2 linked regions of the Microbulbifer sp. GL-2 genome follow. The protein of the gene in region 2 interacts with the protein of the main gene of each other region in a pairwise test. Links are inferred from orthologs where the notes say so. Each region holds a gene or a part of one and is shown on either strand. Other genes may lie near its edges. The genes, in order: yhbY and rho.

Region 1 (9,671 bases), 1.1 Mb from region 2 along the record:
TTGCAATGGCCTATCTCTTCTCTGCGGTGATGTTTATTTTGAGCCTCGGTGGCCTGTCAAGCCATGAGACTGCACGCAGGGGAAATATCTACGGCATGGTGGGTATGGCTGTTGCCATAGTCGCTACAATCGCGGGTGTGGCTGCCGGAGCCTATTGGATGGTGGCTATAGCCATGGTTGTTGGTGCAGTGATCGGGTTGTCACTGGCCAAACGTGTCGCCATGACCCAGATGCCACAAATGGTGGCGCTGCTGCACAGCTTTGTCGGTCTCGCAGCGGTTTTGATCGGTTGGGGCGGTTTCCTCGATCCACGTATCACGCTGCATGGTGCAGCTCATGTTGTGCACAGTACTGAGATTTATCTCGGGGTTTTTATTGGGGCAATTACTCTCACCGGTTCCCTGGTTGCCTTTTGTAAATTGCAGGGACTTGTTTCGGGTAAACCTCTAATGTTGCCCGCGCGTCACTGGTTGAACCTGATTGCTATTCTGGCCTGTATTGTATTGGGCGTATTATTCGTACCCGCAGATGTGCACGCTGGTACGGTTATCAATCTGCTACTGATGACGGCGATTGCGCTGCTATTAGGTATTCACCTTGTAGCCGCTATTGGCGGTGCTGATATGCCAGTGGTCATTTCAATGCTCAACAGCTATTCCGGTTGGGCTGCTGCGGCAACCGGATTTATGCTGGGCAATGATCTGTTGATAGTTGTTGGTGCCCTAGTGGGCTCTTCCGGTGCCATCCTTAGTTATATTATGTGCCGCGGTATGAATCGATCTTTTATCAGTGTGATTCTCGGTGGTTTCGGTTCCGATGGTGGTGAGGTCTCTGATGAGGAAGTTGATGGCGAGGTTATCGCCATAGATCAACAGGAACTTGCGGATGATCTCAATGCGGCCGATAGCATTATCATCGTACCGGGATTTGGTATGGCCGTTGCCCATGCTCAGCAAGCCGTTAGTGACCTGACTGATCGTCTGCGAAAGATGGGTAAAACGGTACGTTTTGGTATCCACCCGGTAGCGGGGCGCCTCCCCGGACATATGAACGTTTTACTCGCAGAGGCTAATGTGCCCTATGACATAGTAATGGAGATGGATGAAATCAATCCGGATTTCCCCAATACAGATCTGGTTCTGGTTATAGGTGCGAACGATACAGTAAACCCTGATGCTGTAGAAAAGCCTAACTCGCCCATTGCCGGCATGCCTGTTCTTGAAGTTTGGAAAGCCCGCAAGGTAGTGGTACTTAAGCGTTCCATGGCCTCTGGCTATGCGGGTGTTGCCAATCCTCTGTTTTATAAGGAAAACGCACGTATGCTGTTTGGAGATGCCAAGGATAGCCTTCAGGGAGTGCTTGGGAAGGTTGGCGAGTAATTAATTGTGCTTGATGACCAATCTTTTGGTAGCTTCACAATACGGGCCTGGGGCGTTTATACCAAATTGGTATCAGGCGTTACAGGCCCGATTGTTGTGTGTTGGAAGTAGGACTTTTCAAGCTTCTTTGACTATCGCAAGCATTTTTCAATAGTGGTAACCTCCACACCTTTACAGTATTTAACAAAAAATAAAGGAGATGGGGGATGGGGACCCGTTTTGACAAACTTATGCTACAGGGGCTGATTACCATTGGCGTAATTGCTCTTGCAGCTTGTGGTTCCGGTGGCGGTAGTGATGATGCTTCTGTAGATGATACTCAGGGTTCATGGGTAAAGGATAATTTTTTGCCGTCTTCGACCTTTATGGGCAGATGTGTTTCACCAAGAAGTGGTATTGATCCAGACACCGGTGAATTATTTATTGATCGGCTGGGAACGCGGGAAGATGAAAATAACTGGCTGCGTTCAATGAGTAATGAACTCTATCTTTGGTATGACGAAATTGAAGATAGGGACCCCTCTGGCTTTACAGATTCTATCGCTTACTTTGAGCTATTGAAAACAAATGCTACAACCCCTTCAGGCAGCGCCAAAGATCGTTTTCATTTTTCCGAATCTACTGAAATGTTACGATCAGAAAAAGAGATCGGATACGGAATCCAGTGGGGGTTGCTGTCTGCACCAGATGAATTGCCACGTGAAGCTGTTGTCGCTTATCTAGATATTGAAGATGATGAAAATTTGCCGAATACAATTACTCGTGGTGCAAAGGTTATCAGCGTGGATGGTATCGACTTGGCTTATGGTGAGGATGTCGACACGTTAAATAATGGTATGTGGCCGTCCGAGCCTGATGAGGTTCATACATTCGAAATTTTGCCTCTAGGTGCTACTGAAACTGTAGAGGTCACCTTAGCCTCAAAATTGGTTGAGTCAGATCCTGTACAGCACGTTAAGGTTGAGACTACAAATTCTGGTCGCAAAGTAGGCTATATCCTGTTTAATGACCATCTCGGCAGAGCGGAAGGTCAGTTGATCACTGAAGTTAGAGATCTTGTGCCTCAAAATATTGATGAGCTTGTTTTGGATCTTCGTTACAACCGGGGTGGTTATTTGGATCTTGCTGCAGAGCTGGCCTATATGATTGCTGGCGATGTGAGTGTCGGTCAGCCCTTTGAAAATATACGCTTTAATGATAAGCATCCGGAGATAAACCCGGTTACTGGAGAATCAGTTGCACCAACCCCCTTTCATACCACCGCGGTAGGTATTACAGATGATTCTCTAGAGGGCGAGTCGTTGCCAACTCTCAACTTGACACGTCTTTTTGTTTTGACTGGCGGAAATACCTGCTCCTCCAGTGAAGCCATTATCAATGGGTTACGTGGAATAGATATTGAGGTTATTCAGATTGGTGGAGCCACCTGTGGCAAGCCCTATGGTTTTTACGATCTTGATAATTGCGGTACTACCTATTTTACAATTCAGTTTGCCGGTTCAAATGCCAAAGGTTTTGGCGAGTATACTGATGGCTTTTTCCCTGGCGGTACGTCCCATACCGGAGCGGAATTGCCTGGCTGTGAAGTGGGTGATGACTTTAATCATTTATTGGGTGAAACCAATGAAGCACGTTTTGCCACGGCTCTAAACTATATCGAGACTGGAGAGTGTGGAAGCTTTGAGATTAAGGCTTTTTCCGACTCGGGTATAAGTGAGCAGGGTCTTGAACCAAATGTACGCATTCCGAAACCAATATATCGCAGTAGCCGGATAATGGTGAAATAAGAGTGAAGGTGCTTACAAAGATCAGCTTAATTTTTATGGCCATGATGGGGGCTGGTTGTGGAGCTCAACAGACATCTTTAGAGCTGCTACAACCCGCGCTACTCGCCGATTCGGAACCTCAGTCCCGCAGTGAAGTGCAGCGGGTTGTTTCTGAGGCAATGGGAGGGATAGAAATTCATCTCAGTCCCAATGTGTTTTTAGAAAATAGCCTGTTGGTTTTTGACAAGACGCCGCGCCAGATGAGGCTCATTGGCCGTGATATGGGGCGACCAATAAAGTTTAAGCTTTTTTGGGAGGGGGATCGCTGCTGGTTGGCGCGATTGCCAGATGGGCCGCGCTGGGCGCTGGAGGCCAAGTGTGTTCCAGCAGGCCAAGACTGAGAATTGGACTTATGGGGAGGGGATAAAACCGCTCCCCTATTTTCTCAACGCAATAAGTTTGACTTCTTGATGTCGGGCTTCTGCGCCGCACGGTAAATCAATGCAATCTTGCCAATCTCTTGCACCAGTTCCGAGGAGGATTTCTTACAGAGTTCCCCCACAATCTGGTGACGAACTTCGCGGTCGGCAATCATTAATTTGACCTTGATCAGCTCGTGGTCTTCAAGTGCTCGCTCCAGTTCTTCCATCACGCCCTCGCTCAGCCCATTGCCAGCTACGGTCACGACAGGTTTCAGATTGTGACCGAGAGAGCGAAGAGCTTTTTTGCGGTCGGCGGTTAAAGGCATACAATACTCCATTACCACTTTGTGGATATCGATGTGGGAGCGGCCACAGACCTCGATTGTCGCCAGCGGACGTTTGGGACATTCGCGGTCTGTGGCCGCTCTTATAATTAAGCTGTAGTGATTGTAGGCATTGTACCTGATGGGCCGATCTAAGAGCAGCCACCGCTGGTTGCGTGAACATTTTAATGACCAATACGTCAAACAGTCTCAAAAAGAGGGCTACCGCTCCCGTGCCAGCTACAAGCTGCAGGAGCTCCAAAATAAGGACCGCTTGTTCAAACCAGGCATGACTGTTGTCGACCTGGGGGCGGCGCCGGGTGGCTGGTCCCAGGTCGCAATGGAGCTGGTGGGGCACAAAGGCCGGGTTTTGGCGTCTGACATATTGCCTATGGACCCTTTGGCGGGAGTGGACTTTGTACAGGGCGACTTTACCGAGGAGTCAGTGCTCAATGAGCTGCTGCAACACTTAGGTGATGATCTGGCAGACCTTGTGATTTCAGATATGGCCCCCAATATGAGTGGAATACGCGATGTGGATCAGCCCGCCTCCATGTATTTGGTGGAACTGGCTGTGGATATGGCTCGCCAGGTTCTGAAACCGGGCGGGGCCTTTGTTGCCAAGGTGTTCCAGGGCGAGGGTTTTGACGAGCTGATTCGCGATTTGCGCGGTAGCTACAACAGTGTTGTGACCCGTAAACCCGGCGCTTCCAGACCCCGCTCTCGCGAGGTCTACTTGGTAGCGCGAGGCTTTAAGGGCAGTTAAGGCTAGCGGTGTATTTCTGGTCTGGGCGCCCGATATGGTATAAGCGATACCAAGATCGGGGGCAGGGCTGTTGACCCCCGCACCTATACTGGTTTGAACCAGTATAGGTGCGACCGGCGTTGCCGGATGAACGGATTTTGAGTGCGAAAGCGAGAGGGCTATCCCTTTGAATGATATGGCAAAGAACCTTGTACTGTGGTTAATCATCGCGGCGGTGCTGCTGATGGTATTTCAGAATTTCAAACCGCAGTCACGGGATGAGGCTCTCAGCTATTCCGACTTTGTTCAGGATGTGCAGTCGGGCCAGATAAAGAGTGTGGTTGTAGATGGCCTGGTGATCACCGGGGAGAAGGCGGATGGCAACCGCTTTAAGACTATCCAGCCACAAATAATTGATGATGAACTCACTAACGAACTGGTGCGCAGCAATGTGCAGTTCGTTGGTCGTGAGCCGGAGTCCCCCAGTATCTGGCAGCAACTGCTGGTGGCCAGCTTCCCAATCCTGATCATCATCGCCGTGTTTATGTTCTTTATGCGCCAGATGCAGGGCGGTGCCGGAGGGCGATCCGGGCCCATGGCATTTGGCAAGAGCAAGGCGCGCCTGCTGGGTGAAGACCAGATCAAGACCACCTTTGCCGATGTTGCAGGTGTGGATGAAGCTAAGGAAGAGGTGCAGGAACTGGTAGAGTTTCTGCGAGACCCCACCAAGTTCCAGCGTCTGGGAGGTAATATTCCCCGCGGTGTGCTGATGTGTGGACCTCCCGGCACCGGTAAGACCCTGCTGGCCAAGGCCATTGCCGGTGAAGCAAAGGTGCCCTTCTTCTCTATCTCAGGTTCTGATTTTGTAGAGATGTTTGTTGGTGTGGGTGCTTCCCGCGTGCGTGATATGTTTGAGCAAGCCAAAAAACAGGCTCCCTGCATTATCTTTATCGACGAGATTGACGCCGTTGGCCGTCACCGGGGTGCCGGTGTGGGCGGTGGTCACGATGAGCGCGAACAGACGCTGAACCAGCTACTGGTGGAAATGGACGGTTTTGAGGGCAATGAAGGGGTGATTGTAATTGCCGCCACCAACCGCCCGGATGTTCTCGACCATGCCCTTTTGCGTCCTGGTCGTTTTGACCGTCAAGTGTTTGTCGGCTTGCCGGATATTCGTGGGCGTGAGCAGATCCTTAAGGTGCACATGCGCAAGGTGCCCCTGGACGATAAAATTAACGCCCAAACTATTGCCCGTGGAACACCCGGTTTCTCCGGTGCCGATCTGGCCAACCTGGTAAATGAGGCGGCCTTATTTGCAGCACGCGCTAATCGGCGCACCGTTACCATGGAAGAGTTTGAACGTGCCCGTGACAAGATCATGATGGGTGCGGAACGTAAGTCCATGGTCATGAATGAAAAGGAAAAGGTGAATACTGCCTATCACGAAGCGGGTCACGCGATTATCGGCCGCTTGGTGCCGGAACACGATCCAGTGCATAAAGTGACCATTATTCCTCGTGGTCGCGCCCTTGGTGTTACCCAGTTCCTGCCGGAGGAAGACAAGTACAGTATTTCCAAGCGTGCGATTGAATCGCAGCTGTGCTCCCTGTTTGGTGGTCGTATTGCCGAGGAAATGACCTTGGGCATTGATGGAGTCACCACTGGAGCCTCCAACGATATTGAGCGAGCTACCGATCTGGCACGCAATATGGTGGCCAAATGGGGGCTGTCGGAGAAGTTGGGCCCGTTACATTACGGTGAGGATGAGAGTGGACAGCCCGGACAGGGTAACCCGGTGTCTGGTAAGACCACTTATGAGATCGAAGCAGAAGTGCGCCGTATCATCGATAACTGCTATGACCGTGCCAGCAAGCTGCTGGAGGAAAACAGGGATATTCTTGAGGCGATGAAAGATGCGCTGATGGAGTATGAAACCCTGGATGCCGAGCAGGTTGATGACCTGATGGCGAGACGTAAGGTTCGTCAGCCTAAAGACTGGCAGGACAATAATTTTGGCTCCGGTGGTAACAGCTCCACAGGCGAAACTGATACCGAGACAAATGAAACTTCTACCGAAGCCGACAAGAGTAACACCGTGGGCGGCCCACTGAATGAGCACTGAGCTCTAAAAAAGGATTACTAGGACATAACAAACGGAATGCCCGGTCGGTGATAAGGCTCTCGCTTATTCCGTCCTGACATTCCGTTTTTTTATTGCTGCACATGAAAATTACCTGTGGAAAACAACCTCTGGATCTGTCTCAGCCTGTTGTGATGGGGGTTTTGAACACGACACCGGACTCTTTCTCGGATGGCGGCAGTTACTATGCTGCGGGAAGCCTGGACTTATCTCTGGTTCTGCGCCGAGCTGAGCAGATGTTGGGCGAAGGTGCCGCGATACTCGATGTAGGTGGCGAATCCACCCGCCCTGGGGCGTGTCCGGTATCGGAGCAGGAGGAGCTGGACCGCGTTATCCCGGTAGTGGAAGCTATCTGCTCGAACTTTGGGGCGATTGTCTCTGTCGATACCAGCTCCCCGGCTGTAATGCATATTGCGGCAGCGGCAGGAGCTGGCCTGATTAATGATGTCCGCGCCCTGGAACGTCCAGGTGCCTTGGAGGCTGCTGAGCAAACGGGATTACCCGTTTGTCTGATGCATATGCAAGGGCAGCCAGGCAGCATGCAGAAAGCGCCCTCCTATATGAATGTGGTGGAAGAAGTGGCTGCTTACCTGGAGCAGAGAGTCGCAGCGTGCGAGGGACAGGGAATTGCGCGCGAGCGATTGATCCTCGATCCGGGCTTCGGCTTCGGCAAGACAGATGAGCATAACCTGGCGTTGTTGCGTGGTTTGTCGCAGCTGGCCTCTTTCAATATGCCTATATTGGCAGGATTATCACGCAAGTCTATGATTGGGCGACTGTTACAACGTGAAGTGGGTGAGAGATTGTCTGGGAGCCTGGCGCTGGCCATGATGGCCGCGCAACGTGGAGCAAGCATCCTGCGGGCCCATGATGTTGCAGAGACGGTTGATGTCTTGCGTTTGCGACAAATGATTGATTGCGATAACTAACTAATTCTCCTGTAGCAGTTATCCCGAGCCGCTGGGAGACTCCTGCATTTTCACAAAATGAAAATAAGCGGTGTAAAACGTTACTGGGAAGAGTTATGGAAAGAAAATTTTTTGGCACTGACGGTATTCGTGGGCGTGTAGGCGAAGGTGCTATTACTCCGGATTTTATGCTGCGACTGGGATATGCAGCAGGCAAAGTGCTGGGGAAAAAGGCTGGGGGAAATCGTCCTGGGAGGCCTCGCATCCTGATAGGTAAGGATACCCGGGTCTCTGGTTATATGTTTGAGGCCGCCCTGGAGGCAGGTTTGATTAATGCCGGCGTAGATGTAGGACTGCTTGGCCCCATGCCAACCCCTGCAATTGCCTACCTGACTCGCACCTTTCATGCGCGGGCAGGTATTGTGATCAGTGCCTCTCATAATCCCTATCACGATAACGGCATTAAATTTTTTAGTGCTGAGGGCAGCAAGCTACCCGACCAAGTTGAGTTGGAAATAGAAGCGGCGCTGAATTTGCCTATGGAGACTTCGGTGGATCTAGGCAAGGCCCACCGTATCGATGATGCGGCTGCACGCTATATCGAATTCAGCAAGGCCTCTACCCCTTGGAACTTCTCCCTGGATGGGCTCAAAGTCGTATTGGACTGTGCCAATGGGGCCACATACCATATTGCCCCCAAAGTATTCCGCGAGTTAGGGGCTGAGGTCACAGCCTTGGGAGTCAGTCCAGATGGGATGAATATCAACCTGGAGTGCGGCTCCACCAAACCGCAACAGTTGCAGCAAGCGGTTATTGAGCAGGGCGCGGACCTGGGTATTGCATTTGATGGCGATGGTGATCGAGTGCTGTTTGTGGATAGCAATGGCGAACTTGTTGATGGCGATCAGCTGCTCTTTATTATCGGTTTGCATCAGCAAGAGTTTCTCGGTGGCTGTAAAGGTGTGGTCGGCACGCTGATGAGCAATTATGGCTTCGAGCTGGCATTGAGAGAGCGCAATATCCCATTTGAGCGAGCCAAAGTTGGTGATCGCTATGTTCTGGAGAGAATGTCTGCAAATGACTGGATGCTCGGCGGAGAGTCTTCCGGCCATATTATCTGTGCTGACGCCTCCACCACTGGAGATGGTATCGTTGCTGCGCTCCAGGTGCTGAGAGCCCTGTGCGAATTTGATGAACCTTTGCATCAACTCAAGAAGCGTATGACAATGCTACCCCAGCACATGATTAATGTGCGACTTGGGCATAGGGATGGTGTGCTTGAGCACCAGGATGTGATGGCAGCTGTCAGTGAGGCCGAGAGTCAACTCGCTGACAGCGGGCGTGTTTTGTTGCGCCCATCTGGTACTGAGCCGTTAATTCGTGTGATGGTTGAAGGGCGCGACAGCGCTCTGGTCGAGCAACTGGCACAACAGATTTCCACTGTGGTTGAGCGGGTAGGCAATAGCTGACCCGGGTTCATCGGGAACTTGGTAAGCCGGACTGCATTTGACTCCAAATAAAGTCGTATATTTTTGGTTGTATGTTGGCGGCAATGTCGCTAAGATTTGCGCCCCTTGAAGGAGCACACATGCGAACACCGCTGGTAGCAGCTAACTGGAAAATGAATGGCAGCCGAGAGTTTGCCGAGCGTTTTTTCACTGACCTCGACCTGGAGGGAGTGATTTCTGGTGTGGTTGTATGTCCGCCTTTCCCCTACCTCTCCCTGGCTGCACAGGCAGCGCAGGACAAAGGTGGATTTGTGGTTGGTGGGCAAAACTTAAGCCAGGAGCCCGCAGGGGCTTTTACCGGTGAAGTTTCAGCAGGTATGCTGCTCGACTGGAATACTCACTATGTGATTGTCGGTCACTCAGAGCGTCGCAGTCTCTACTTAGAGAGTAATGAACTGGTAGCAGGAAAATTTGTTGCAGCTCAGGCGGCTGGCCTAATCCCGATCTTGTGCGTGGGTGAAACCCTCGAAGAGCGGGAAC
Region 2 (9,867 bases):
TGGCTTGCGGCTTGTTGGCGGGCTATGGATTGTTTAACCCGCTTAGTGCACTGCTCTGGTCCCTGATAGGCTGCGTGGCCACAGTGATTGCGGTGGTCTTTGTAGGGATGCTGATCTCCATTGTGTTCAGCTGGATTGCACCTCATAGCGGTCACCCGGCGTTAATGTTGTTGCGCCAGTTACTGGAGCCATTCTGCGCACCGATTCGCCGCTTGATCCCGCCACTGGGGGTGATCGATATCAGCCCGATCTTCGTGTTTATCCTGCTTACAGTGGCAGACAAATTGCTGTTCGGTTTCGCACAGATGGCGAATATGCCCCCTTTCGTTTACAGCCTTTTCTGGCATATTCCCGGCTTTTAAGTATTGGCGCTGCCAGTTTTCTTGCAGCGCGCGTACTGGATCGCATCTGGCGCGGTGTTAGACTCGTATACTAATGGCTGACGGCCCCAGCTTTCGCAATGGATGACTGGGTCCATGTCTGCAAGGTATGAATAAAAAGAACACCGTGAAATGGAAGACGCACTTTTACGCCAGCATATCTCCGATTACGACCGTTGGAAGAAGAACCTGGATCGCCAGTTCGCCCAGTTCAACCAATGGTTGCAGCAACACTTCCCCAACTCCGCCGGAGCTTGCCAGGTTGTGCAGCAGGCCCGTGCATTACTCACCGACGACCAGTTTACCCTGGTGCTGGTCGGCGAGTTCTCCCGTGGCAAGACGGAACTGATTAACGCGCTGTTGTCGCAGACTTACGCCCAGCGGTTGTTACCTTCCAAGCCGGGGCGCACCACCATGTGTCCCACGGAAATCTTCAGTGATGGTGGCGAGCGCGCCAGTCTGCGCCTGTTGCCAATCGAAACCCTGGCTACCAATACCAGCCTGGAGAGTTTCCGCCGGATCCCACAGAAGTGGGTAACCCATGAATTCGACGCCAATGACCCTGAGGCTACCCGCTCAGCGCTGTTGAAGGTGGCCGCGACCAAATCGGTGATGCCTGAGGAGGCGGCCCGCTATGGCTTCGATCGTCGCCACCTGGATGATAAAGGCAATCTGGTAGAAATTCCCGCCTGGCGCTACGCGCTGATCTGCCTGCCACATCCACTACTGGACCAGGGCCTGCGGATTATCGATACGCCTGGGCTCAACGCCCTTGGCAATGAGCCGGAATTGACCCTGAGTACCTTGCCCGGTGCCCAGGCGGTGGCCTTCCTCCTGGCTGCGGATGCAGGTGTCAGTGGCACCGATATGAATATGTGGGAGACTCACTTGGCGCCATTGCGCGAGCACCGTGGCACAGCGGTGATGGCGTTACTGAATAAAGTCGATGTCCTTTGGGATGATCCCGATGAGGATGCAGACTTATTGTTGCGGCGTATGAGTGCGGAGGTCGCCAAGCTATTATCTGTGCCACAGGAGAGTGTTGCTGGGGTCTCGGCAAAAATGGCGCTGCTTGCCCGCCAGCAGCGGGATATGGACCTGCTGCGCAACAGTCGCTTTGCAGACTTCGAAAAACTGCTGGTGCAGCGCCTGTTGGAGCACCGCCAAAAAGTGGCGGAGCACCGCTCATTACATCAGGCCCTGACACTGATGGCGGACACTCGCGATCTCCTCAAGCGCCGCCTCAATAGCGGCCGCGCCGCATTGGTTCACCTGCAGCGCAACAGCGCCAGCACCGAGGAACAGTTAGCGGAGCTGGGCCAGCTGCAGCAGACTGTACGTGAGCAGCATAAGCTCTGCCACCAGGAATTACTCACACTCAAATCCAGTCAGCGCATGTTGATGCGTCAGAGTACTTCCCTGCTGGCCCCTATCTCCACCCAGCAACTGCAACTGTTAATCGATGACACCAGCAAGGAATTGCATAAACGCTGGACGCCGATGGGGCTGGCCAAGGCTATTGACACCTTTATGGAAGGGGTTGATCACCAGCTCGCCAATCTGGAGCGGGAGGTGGACCAGGCAAACCGGCTATTGGATGCGGTTTTCGAGCGTTCCAGTTTGAAGAAAGTGGATAGTGTTGAGCAATATTTCAGCGCCCGGAAATTCCGTGCCACTCTGCGTGGCCTGCACCGCCAGGCTGCTCAGTTGCGCCGTTCACCACAACTGCTCCTGGCGCGACGCAACCGCCTGAGCGAGCGCTTTATCACCACCCTCGCAAGTGAAGTGGGGCGGCTCTACAGCCAGATCATTGATGCGGCGGAAAACTGGTTGGAGCAGGCGCTCGAGCCATTGAAGCAGCACGCTCAGTACCAGAAACACCTGCTCAACCGCCACCTGATCAAGCTCACTGAACTAAAACAGAAGACTCGGAGCCGGCGCACTGACTTGCGTACTCTCGAAGACGAAGTACTGCGCAATGACCGGGCTCTTTCAGCGCTGGAAGAGTTGCTGCGCCACAGCAGCTCCGCGCCTCAACCGCTGGCTCCTGCGCCTCGCGCCCACAATGTCACACGACTGAAAGCCTCTCTCACCACCTGAGAGGGGCTTGGCGGTTCTTAACTGGCGGTTGTGATAACTGTCATAAGTTGCAGGGCTCCCGTAAACTCTCTGTTCCGGCATTTGCCAGCCGCCAAATAACCTGACAGATAAAATACCTTGTCAACGGAAAGCCCCACTGCCTCCCGGGAGGTCCAGAGTACCGCCGACGTGAATTCTGTCGGTATAGTTGTGCCAAAGAGCTACAGGTTTAGCGAGCCATTGCCGCTGGCCTGCGGGCGCGTATTGCAGGACTACACCCTGGTCTACGAAACCTATGGCGAATTAAACGCCGATAACAGCAATGCAATTTTGATTTGCCACGCTCTGTCGGGGCATCACCATGCTGCGGGAAGACACAGCCCCGATGACAAGCGGCCGGGCTGGTGGGATCACTATATCGGTCCTGGAAAGCCAATCGACACGAATAAATTTTTTGTGGTCTCTCTCAATAACCTGGGCGGTTGTCACGGTTCAACCGGGCCAGTTTTCATCAACCCCGCTACAGGAAAGCCCTGGGGGCCGGATTTCCCACCTCTGCGGGTTCGCGATTGGGTCCACAGCCAGGCGCGCCTGGCCGATGTGTTGGGAATTGCGCAGTGGGCTGCGGTTATCGGTGGCAGTTTGGGCGGTATGCAGGCCATGCGTTGGTCATTGGAGTACCCTGAGCGATTGCGCCACTGCGTGGTGATCGCATCGGCGATGAAGCTTTCGGCGCAAAATATCGCTTTTAATGAAACTGCACGCCAGGCTATCACTTCCGATCCGGATTTTTGCGGTGGGCGTTATCTGGAGCTGGATAAGTTGCCGCGCAGGGGATTGGCGGTGGCGCGTATGATCGGCCATATCACATATCTCTCCGATGATGGACTGGCGAATAAGTTTGGTCGTGAGCTGCGTTCCGGCAGTTTCCAACCGGGTGCCGACGAGGAGGTCGAATTTCAAATCCAGAGTTACCTGCGCTACCAGGGCGACGCCTTCTCCAGCAGTTTCGACCCCAATACCTATATTCTGATGACCCGTGCATTGGATTACTTTGACCTGGCACGGGAATACGGTGATGACCCGGTGGCGGCGTTTGCCAATGCTCGTTGCCGTTTCCTGTTGCTTGCCTTTACTTCCGACTGGCGTTTTGCGCCGGAGCGTTCGCGCGAGATTGTCGATGCCCTGATACACGCCAATGCCCCAGTGAGCTTTGCCGAAATTGAATCTGCCATGGGCCACGATGCATTTCTGCTCCCTGATAAGCGCTATGAGGAAATCTTCCGCGCCTATATGCAGAGGGTGGCAACAGAGCCCACAGGGGAGACATGTTGATGCGTATAGATCTCGATGTAATCCAGGAGTGGATAGCGCCTGGCAGTCGGGTGCTGGACCTGGGCTGTGGTGATGGCGCACTGCTGGAACAGTTGGACAAGAACAAGGATGTGACTGGTTATGGCCTGGAAATCGACCCGGAGCAAATAGCCCGTTGTGTGCAGCGGGGAGTCAATGTTGTCGAGCAAAACCTGGATACTGGGCTCGGTAACTTTTCCGACGGCAGCTTTGACGCCGTGGTTATGACTCAGGCACTGCAGACACTGCGGCACCCGCATGAAGTGGTGCGTGAGATGCTGCGGGTAGGGCGTGACTGCATTATCACTTTCCCCAATTTTGGGCAGTGGAGGGCGCGCTGGCACCTGGCATTTTCGGGGCGCATGCCCGTTTCTGACCTATTACCTTTTGAATGGTATGACACACCTAATATTCACTTTTGTACTTTCAGGGACTTTGAAGTGCTGTGCAAACAGAACGATTGGACTATTTTGCACCGCCAGGTAGTATCCGAGACGAAAATAGGCGTAACCTTTAAAGACTTTTTACCAAATTTATTCGGCGAGACAGCGATATATCATCTAACTCGCTAAACTAATATCTGCGCCAAGTTTTTGCCCCCTGGTTGGAGGCAAATTGCAGTTTTTGGCGGCCGCCGCCGAGAAGGTGGCCCGCCAATGGAATTCAGTGTCAACTCACCGGAGGTTGGCGCTCATAACAATTGGAGGTAAAGCGTGAATCGCATCCTTGCCGCAGCCGCCACCCTGGCCCTGCTTTTCGTGACCGCTGGCGCTGTTGCGCAACAGGCCCGCATTATCAAGAGCCATGAGGATTTCGGTGACTACCGGGTAATCTACTCGGTATTCAACAGTGATTTTATCCAGCCGGATATTGCACAGAAGTATCAATTGGCACGCGCCAGGGACCGCGCTTACGTCAATGTGTCTGTAGTCAAGAAGGATGGTGGCACTCATGGTCTTAGTGCTGAGATATCTGGGAACGCAACCAATCTGATCCAGCAATCACGACCTTTGAAGTTTGCTGAGATTCGCGAGGGCGATGCAGTTTACTATCTGGCGCCGTTGCGCTTCGAGAACGAAGAAACTCTCACCTTCAATGTTGATGTCACCTTGCCCAATGGTAAAAAGGAAAGGGTTACTTTCCGTCGCAAACTGGAACGGCCCTAGAGGGGCGAGCACCATCGCTAAGCCATGTTGGTGTGGCGGACTTCCACCCAATTAAGAATCCATAGCGGGCCGTGGGCCCGTTTTTTATTTGATACAGCATGATAAATAAAATTGTCCTGGCCAGCGGTAACGCCGGCAAATTGCGTGAGTTTTCCCAACTTTTCAGTACTTGGAAAATCGAGGTTCTACCTCAGTCCGAGTTCGATGTAGTCGATGCCGAGGAAACGGGCCTGAGTTTTATCGAGAATGCCCTGATCAAGGCCCGCCACGCCAGCCGTATTAGCGACTTGCCAGCACTGGCTGATGACTCCGGGCTAGCGGTAGATGCCTTGGGCGGTGCCCCAGGTATCTACTCGGCACGTTATTCAGGTGAGGGGGCCACCGATGCGAGCAATAACAGTAAGTTACTCAGTGCACTTGATGGGGTCGAAACTCTTGCTCGCGATGCCAGTTTTCACTGCGCCTTAGCTTTTGTGCGCAGATATGATGACCCGGTGCCTTTGGTGTGCAGTGCCCAGTGGCGCGGACGTATCCTGGAGAAACCCATGGGTGAGCAGGGTTTCGGTTATGACCCGCTTTTCTTGGTGCCCTCAGAGGGTATGAGCTCGGCACAGCTGCCGCGGGAGGTAAAAAATCGTCTGAGTCATCGTGCCCAGGCCATGGCGTTGTTTGAGGTCATGTGGCATGAGCAGATGGCGGGTATCGATCTTGACTGACAACGACACATTGGAGCTGCCGCCACTTAGCCTGTATGTGCATATCCCTTGGTGTGTGCGCAAATGTCCCTATTGTGATTTCAACTCACACCAGGCTGCCAGGGATCACACGGATACCGAATACGCGCTACCGCAAGCAGAGTATGTGGCACAGTTGCGTCGAGACCTGCTGAGCCAACTGCCTTGGGTACAGGGACGCAAGCTGCAGTCCATTTTTTTTGGTGGCGGCACTCCGAGCCTGTTTTCTCCGGAAGCTATCGGGCAAATCCTGGTCATGGCTGATGAGCTGGTAGGCTTTGTCGAGGGTGTCGAGATCACTCTGGAGGCGAATCCCGGTACCTTTGAACAGGCAAAATTTACCGGTTATCGTTCAGCCGGAGTCAATAGGCTGTCGATTGGGGTGCAGAGCTTTGATGCCGCCCAGTTGCACAACCTGGGGCGAATCCACAGCGGAGACGAGGCAGCTAGTGCGCTGGCGATGGCACGCAGGGCCGGCTTCGACAATATTAATCTGGATCTGATGCACGGCCTGCCAGGGCAGGCGGAAGTGGAGGCGCTGGAGGACCTGCGCCGCGCCGTATCCCTGGGGCCAGAGCATATTTCCTGGTATCAACTCACTATCGAGCCCAACACGGCCTTTTACAGCGCACCGCCTTCTACACCGGGTTCACAATTGATTGCCAGCATACAGGGCAGCGGACGAGAGTTTCTCGCTGAGGAGGGATATCTCCGCTACGAGGTGTCCGCATATAGCGGGAGGGGGCTTGAGTCCCGTCACAACCTCAACTATTGGTCGTTTGGTGATTACCTGGGTTTAGGAGCTGGTGCCCACGGTAAGGTGACATTGCCTCACGAGGGGCAGATCCTGCGCAGTCGGCGTACGCGTACACCGCGGGACTATATGAGCATCACACCAGCAGGTGGTGAATTGCTTCATCGGCAACTGGTTGAGCCTCATACCGATTTGGTGGAGGCTGCAGACCTACCGCTAGAGTTCCTGATGAATACGCTGCGCCTGGCTGACGGCGTACCCACTGATACCTTCACCCGTTACACAGGCCTACCCTTGGGGGTGTTACAGCGGCAGTGGTCGACTTTGATGGCAATGGATCTGGTACTGCCACTGGAGCGGCGCATCGCCACCAGTACATTCGGCTTCGACTATCTTGATGAGATTCTGCAGCGCTTCCTGGAGCAGCCGTGACTTCAGGGACTTGAAAAGCAGATCAGCGCCCCAATCTACGCGCTTAATGGCGCATTTCGGCTGTACTCCCACAGCCTGCATCGTGAGATGATGCGCGCGCGGTGGTCCCGCATTGAGTAACTAAAGAACAGGAAAGCAATATGAGCGAGCACGCAATCATCAATGTAACTGACGCCGAGTTCGAAGCTGAGGTTCTCAAGACTGAAGGCCCGGTGCTGGTAGATTTCTGGGCTCAGTGGTGCGGCCCGTGCAAAATGATCGCTCCGGTCCTGGATGACCTGGCGGGCCACTATGGCGACAAGCTGAAGATCGTCAAAGTAGACGTGGATGCAAATAAGGAAACCCCAGCGAAATATAATGTACGCGGCATTCCCACCCTGCTGCTGTTCAAAGGTGGCAATGTGGAAGGTACCAAGGTCGGCGCCCTGTCTCGCGCCCAGTTGACCGAGTTTATCGATAGCCAGCTGTAATCCTGACCAGTCCATCCTGCAAAGAAGGTAAATTTCTTTGCAGGATGGAAAACACCCGTTATACTGGCTGTAATTCTGTAATAGTTCAGTCAGTTGTGAATCCAGTGATGACCAGCTGAAGAAAACGCCCCTCCACAGGGTCCCTGACCATCCCCGGCGTGTATATTCCTCGAATGAGCTTATTGATAGTGCTCTGCCTTTTGATTATGGAGAGCTAAAGCTTGATAGGTATTACGCTTCCGATAGACATGGCCACCCAAGTGTACCGGGCAAATAAATGAGCAAATCTCTAATTTTCAAACCCCTCCCCAAAATAATTTCCGGCGTGTCCGCGCCAAATGACAACAGAAACCTTAATAAGCAATTGGTATGAATCTCTCCGAATTAAAAACCAAACCCATTGAAGAGTTGATTGAAATAGCCAAAGGTATGGGCCTGGAAAACCTGGCCCGGTCGCGCAAACAGGATATTATTTTCAATATTCTCAAGCGCCATGCCAAAAGCGGTGAAGATATTTACGGCGACGGTGTACTGGAAATCCTTCAGGACGGTTTTGGATTTTTGCGTTCCGCTGATTCCTCTTATCTTGCGGGACCGGACGATATATACGTTTCTCCCAGCCAGATTCGCCGTTTTAATTTGCGTACGGGTGACTCGATTTCCGGAAAGATTCGACCACCAAAAGAAGGTGAGAGATATTTCGCACTTTTGAAAGTTAACGAAATTAATTTCGATAAGCCGGAAAATGCCCGTAACAAAATTCTTTTCGAAAACCTCACACCTCTTTTCCCCAATGAACGCCTCGGTCTGGAATGTGGCAATGGCTCTTCCGAAGACTTGATCGGTCGAATTATTGACCTGGTGGCTCCGATTGGTAAGGGGCAGCGTGGCCTGATCGTAGCTCCGCCCAAGGCGGGTAAAACTATTATGCTGCAGAATATGGCCCAGGCCATAACGCGCAATAATCCTGAATGTCATCTGATCGTTTTGCTGATTGACGAGCGCCCGGAAGAAGTGACTGAGATGCAGCGCTCAGTACGCGGTGAAGTGGTTGCCTCCACTTTTGATGAGCCGCCCGCACGCCACGTCCAAGTTGCTGAAATGGTGATTGAGAAAGCCAAGCGTCTGGTGGAACACAAAAAAGATGTAGTGATCCTGTTGGATTCCATTACCCGTTTGGCGCGTGCTTATAACACTACGGTGCCGAGTTCTGGCAAGGTACTAACTGGTGGTGTGGATGCCCACGCCTTGGAGCGCCCCAAGCGCTTCTTTGGTGCCGCGCGCAATATTGAAGAAGGCGGAAGTCTGTCTATTATTGCTACTGCACTGATTGATACTGGCTCGAAGATGGATGAAGTAATTTTCGAGGAGTTTAAAGGTACAGGTAACATGGAATTACAGCTGGATCGTAAGATCGCTGAAAAACGTGTTTACCCGGCAATTAATGTACGTCGCTCGGGTACCCGCCGTGAAGAGTTGTTAATGCCTGAGGGTGAGCTGCAGCGGGTATGGATTTTACGTAAACTTTTGCACGATATGGAAGATGTGGCGTCAACTGAATTCCTAGTGGATAAGTTGAAGGATTTCAAGACTAATGACGAATTCTTCCTGTCCATGAAACGGAAATAATTTTTATATATAAAAGGCGCCAGCATAGGCGCCTTTTATATTCTGGATTGAATAAGGCGAATATTTACGCTGATTAATGTTGAAAAGGCGAGCTATTAGGCATATAAAGTTCCACATCGTGGCGCTGGATATGAATTTTATTGAGCGGCGCCCGACCGAATTGGCTCAGGAGATACTCCGTTAAAGGGCCAATCTCAAATGAATAATCTGGTGGAGCTGGTTATTCATTTGTGACTGCACGACAGCCCACACATCTAGTGAGAACCTTTTGTGAATATCTATATTGGAAATCTGGCCTACGCGGTAACCTCTGACGACCTGCACGAAGCTTTCGGCGCATTCGGAGAGATCTCTCGGGCTACTGTAATTACCGACCGTGAGACTGGTCGCTCTAAAGGCTTCGGTTTCGTAGAAATGCCTAACGACGACGAAGCTCGCAAAGCAATCGAAGAGATGAACGACCAGCCTATGTCTGGCCGTAACATCCGCGTTAACGAAGCTAAGCCCCGCGAAGATCGTCCGCGTCGCCCCCGCTTCTAAGCTTGCGATAAGCTTAAGATTTTTTCGGCCCGCTGCCTAAGGTTTGCGGGTCGTTTCTCCCTCCTGCCCCTTTGCACCCTGATCAGGGCGCCATTCCCCATTTTGTCTTTTCTGTTTTACACTGCATGCTGGTTTATTTTCTTCGCCCGGTAACTCATGAAATACAAAGACCTGCGCGACTTTATCAAGTTGTTGGAAAAGCGCGGCCTGTTGAAACGAATTCAGCACCCTGTTGACCCCAATCTAGAGATGACAGAAATTGCTGACCGTGTGCTGCGTAGCGGTGGTCCGGCCCTGCTGTTTGAAAACCCAGTGGGCTTCGACACACCG

The links.
Region 1: the proteins of rho (region 2) and yhbY interact in binary tests that used the Escherichia coli proteins (3 or more experiments, as listed by UniProt). The link is inferred for Microbulbifer sp. GL-2 from one-to-one orthologs.

What each region holds. Positions count from the first base shown.
Region 1 is NZ_AP019807.1:2,393,336-2,403,006, forward strand. The notes cover bases 2,243-4,994. They hold yhbY (ribosome assembly RNA-binding protein YhbY), read right to left. Parts: upstream 3,894-4,994; coding sequence 3,591-3,893; downstream 2,243-3,590. Other genes in these bases: GL2_RS10385 (S41 family peptidase), read left to right, coding at 2,243-3,166; GL2_RS10390 (hypothetical protein), read left to right, coding at 3,175-3,546; rlmE (23S rRNA (uridine(2552)-2'-O)-methyltransferase RlmE), read left to right, coding at 4,033-4,656; ftsH (ATP-dependent zinc metalloprotease FtsH), read left to right, coding at 4,832-4,994. Also shown: pntB (Re/Si-specific NAD(P)(+) transhydrogenase subunit beta), read left to right, coding at 1-1,379; more of GL2_RS10385, read left to right, coding at 1,586-2,242; more of ftsH, read left to right, coding at 4,995-6,757; folP (dihydropteroate synthase), read left to right, coding at 6,859-7,704; glmM (phosphoglucosamine mutase), read left to right, coding at 7,800-9,152; tpiA (triose-phosphate isomerase), read left to right, coding at 9,272-9,671.
Region 2 is NZ_AP019807.1:1,308,921-1,318,787, reverse strand. The notes cover bases 6,920-9,867. They hold rho (transcription termination factor Rho), read left to right. Parts: upstream 6,920-7,737; coding sequence 7,738-8,997; downstream 8,998-9,867. Other genes in these bases: ubiD (4-hydroxy-3-polyprenylbenzoate decarboxylase), read left to right, coding at 9,694-9,867; GL2_RS05605 (RNA-binding protein), read left to right, coding at 9,268-9,537; trxA (thioredoxin TrxA), read left to right, coding at 7,039-7,368. Also shown: GL2_RS05650 (YggT family protein), read left to right, coding at 1-362; GL2_RS05645 (dynamin family protein), read left to right, coding at 513-2,480; GL2_RS05640 (homoserine O-acetyltransferase), read left to right, coding at 2,649-3,794; methionine biosynthesis protein MetW, read left to right, coding at 3,794-4,384; GL2_RS05630 (DUF4426 domain-containing protein), read left to right, coding at 4,526-4,978; rdgB (RdgB/HAM1 family non-canonical purine NTP pyrophosphatase), read left to right, coding at 5,077-5,694; radical SAM family heme chaperone HemW, read left to right, coding at 5,663-6,898. UniProt on the Escherichia coli protein: Facilitates transcription termination by a mechanism that involves Rho binding to the nascent RNA, activation of Rho's RNA-dependent ATPase activity, and release of the mRNA from the DNA template.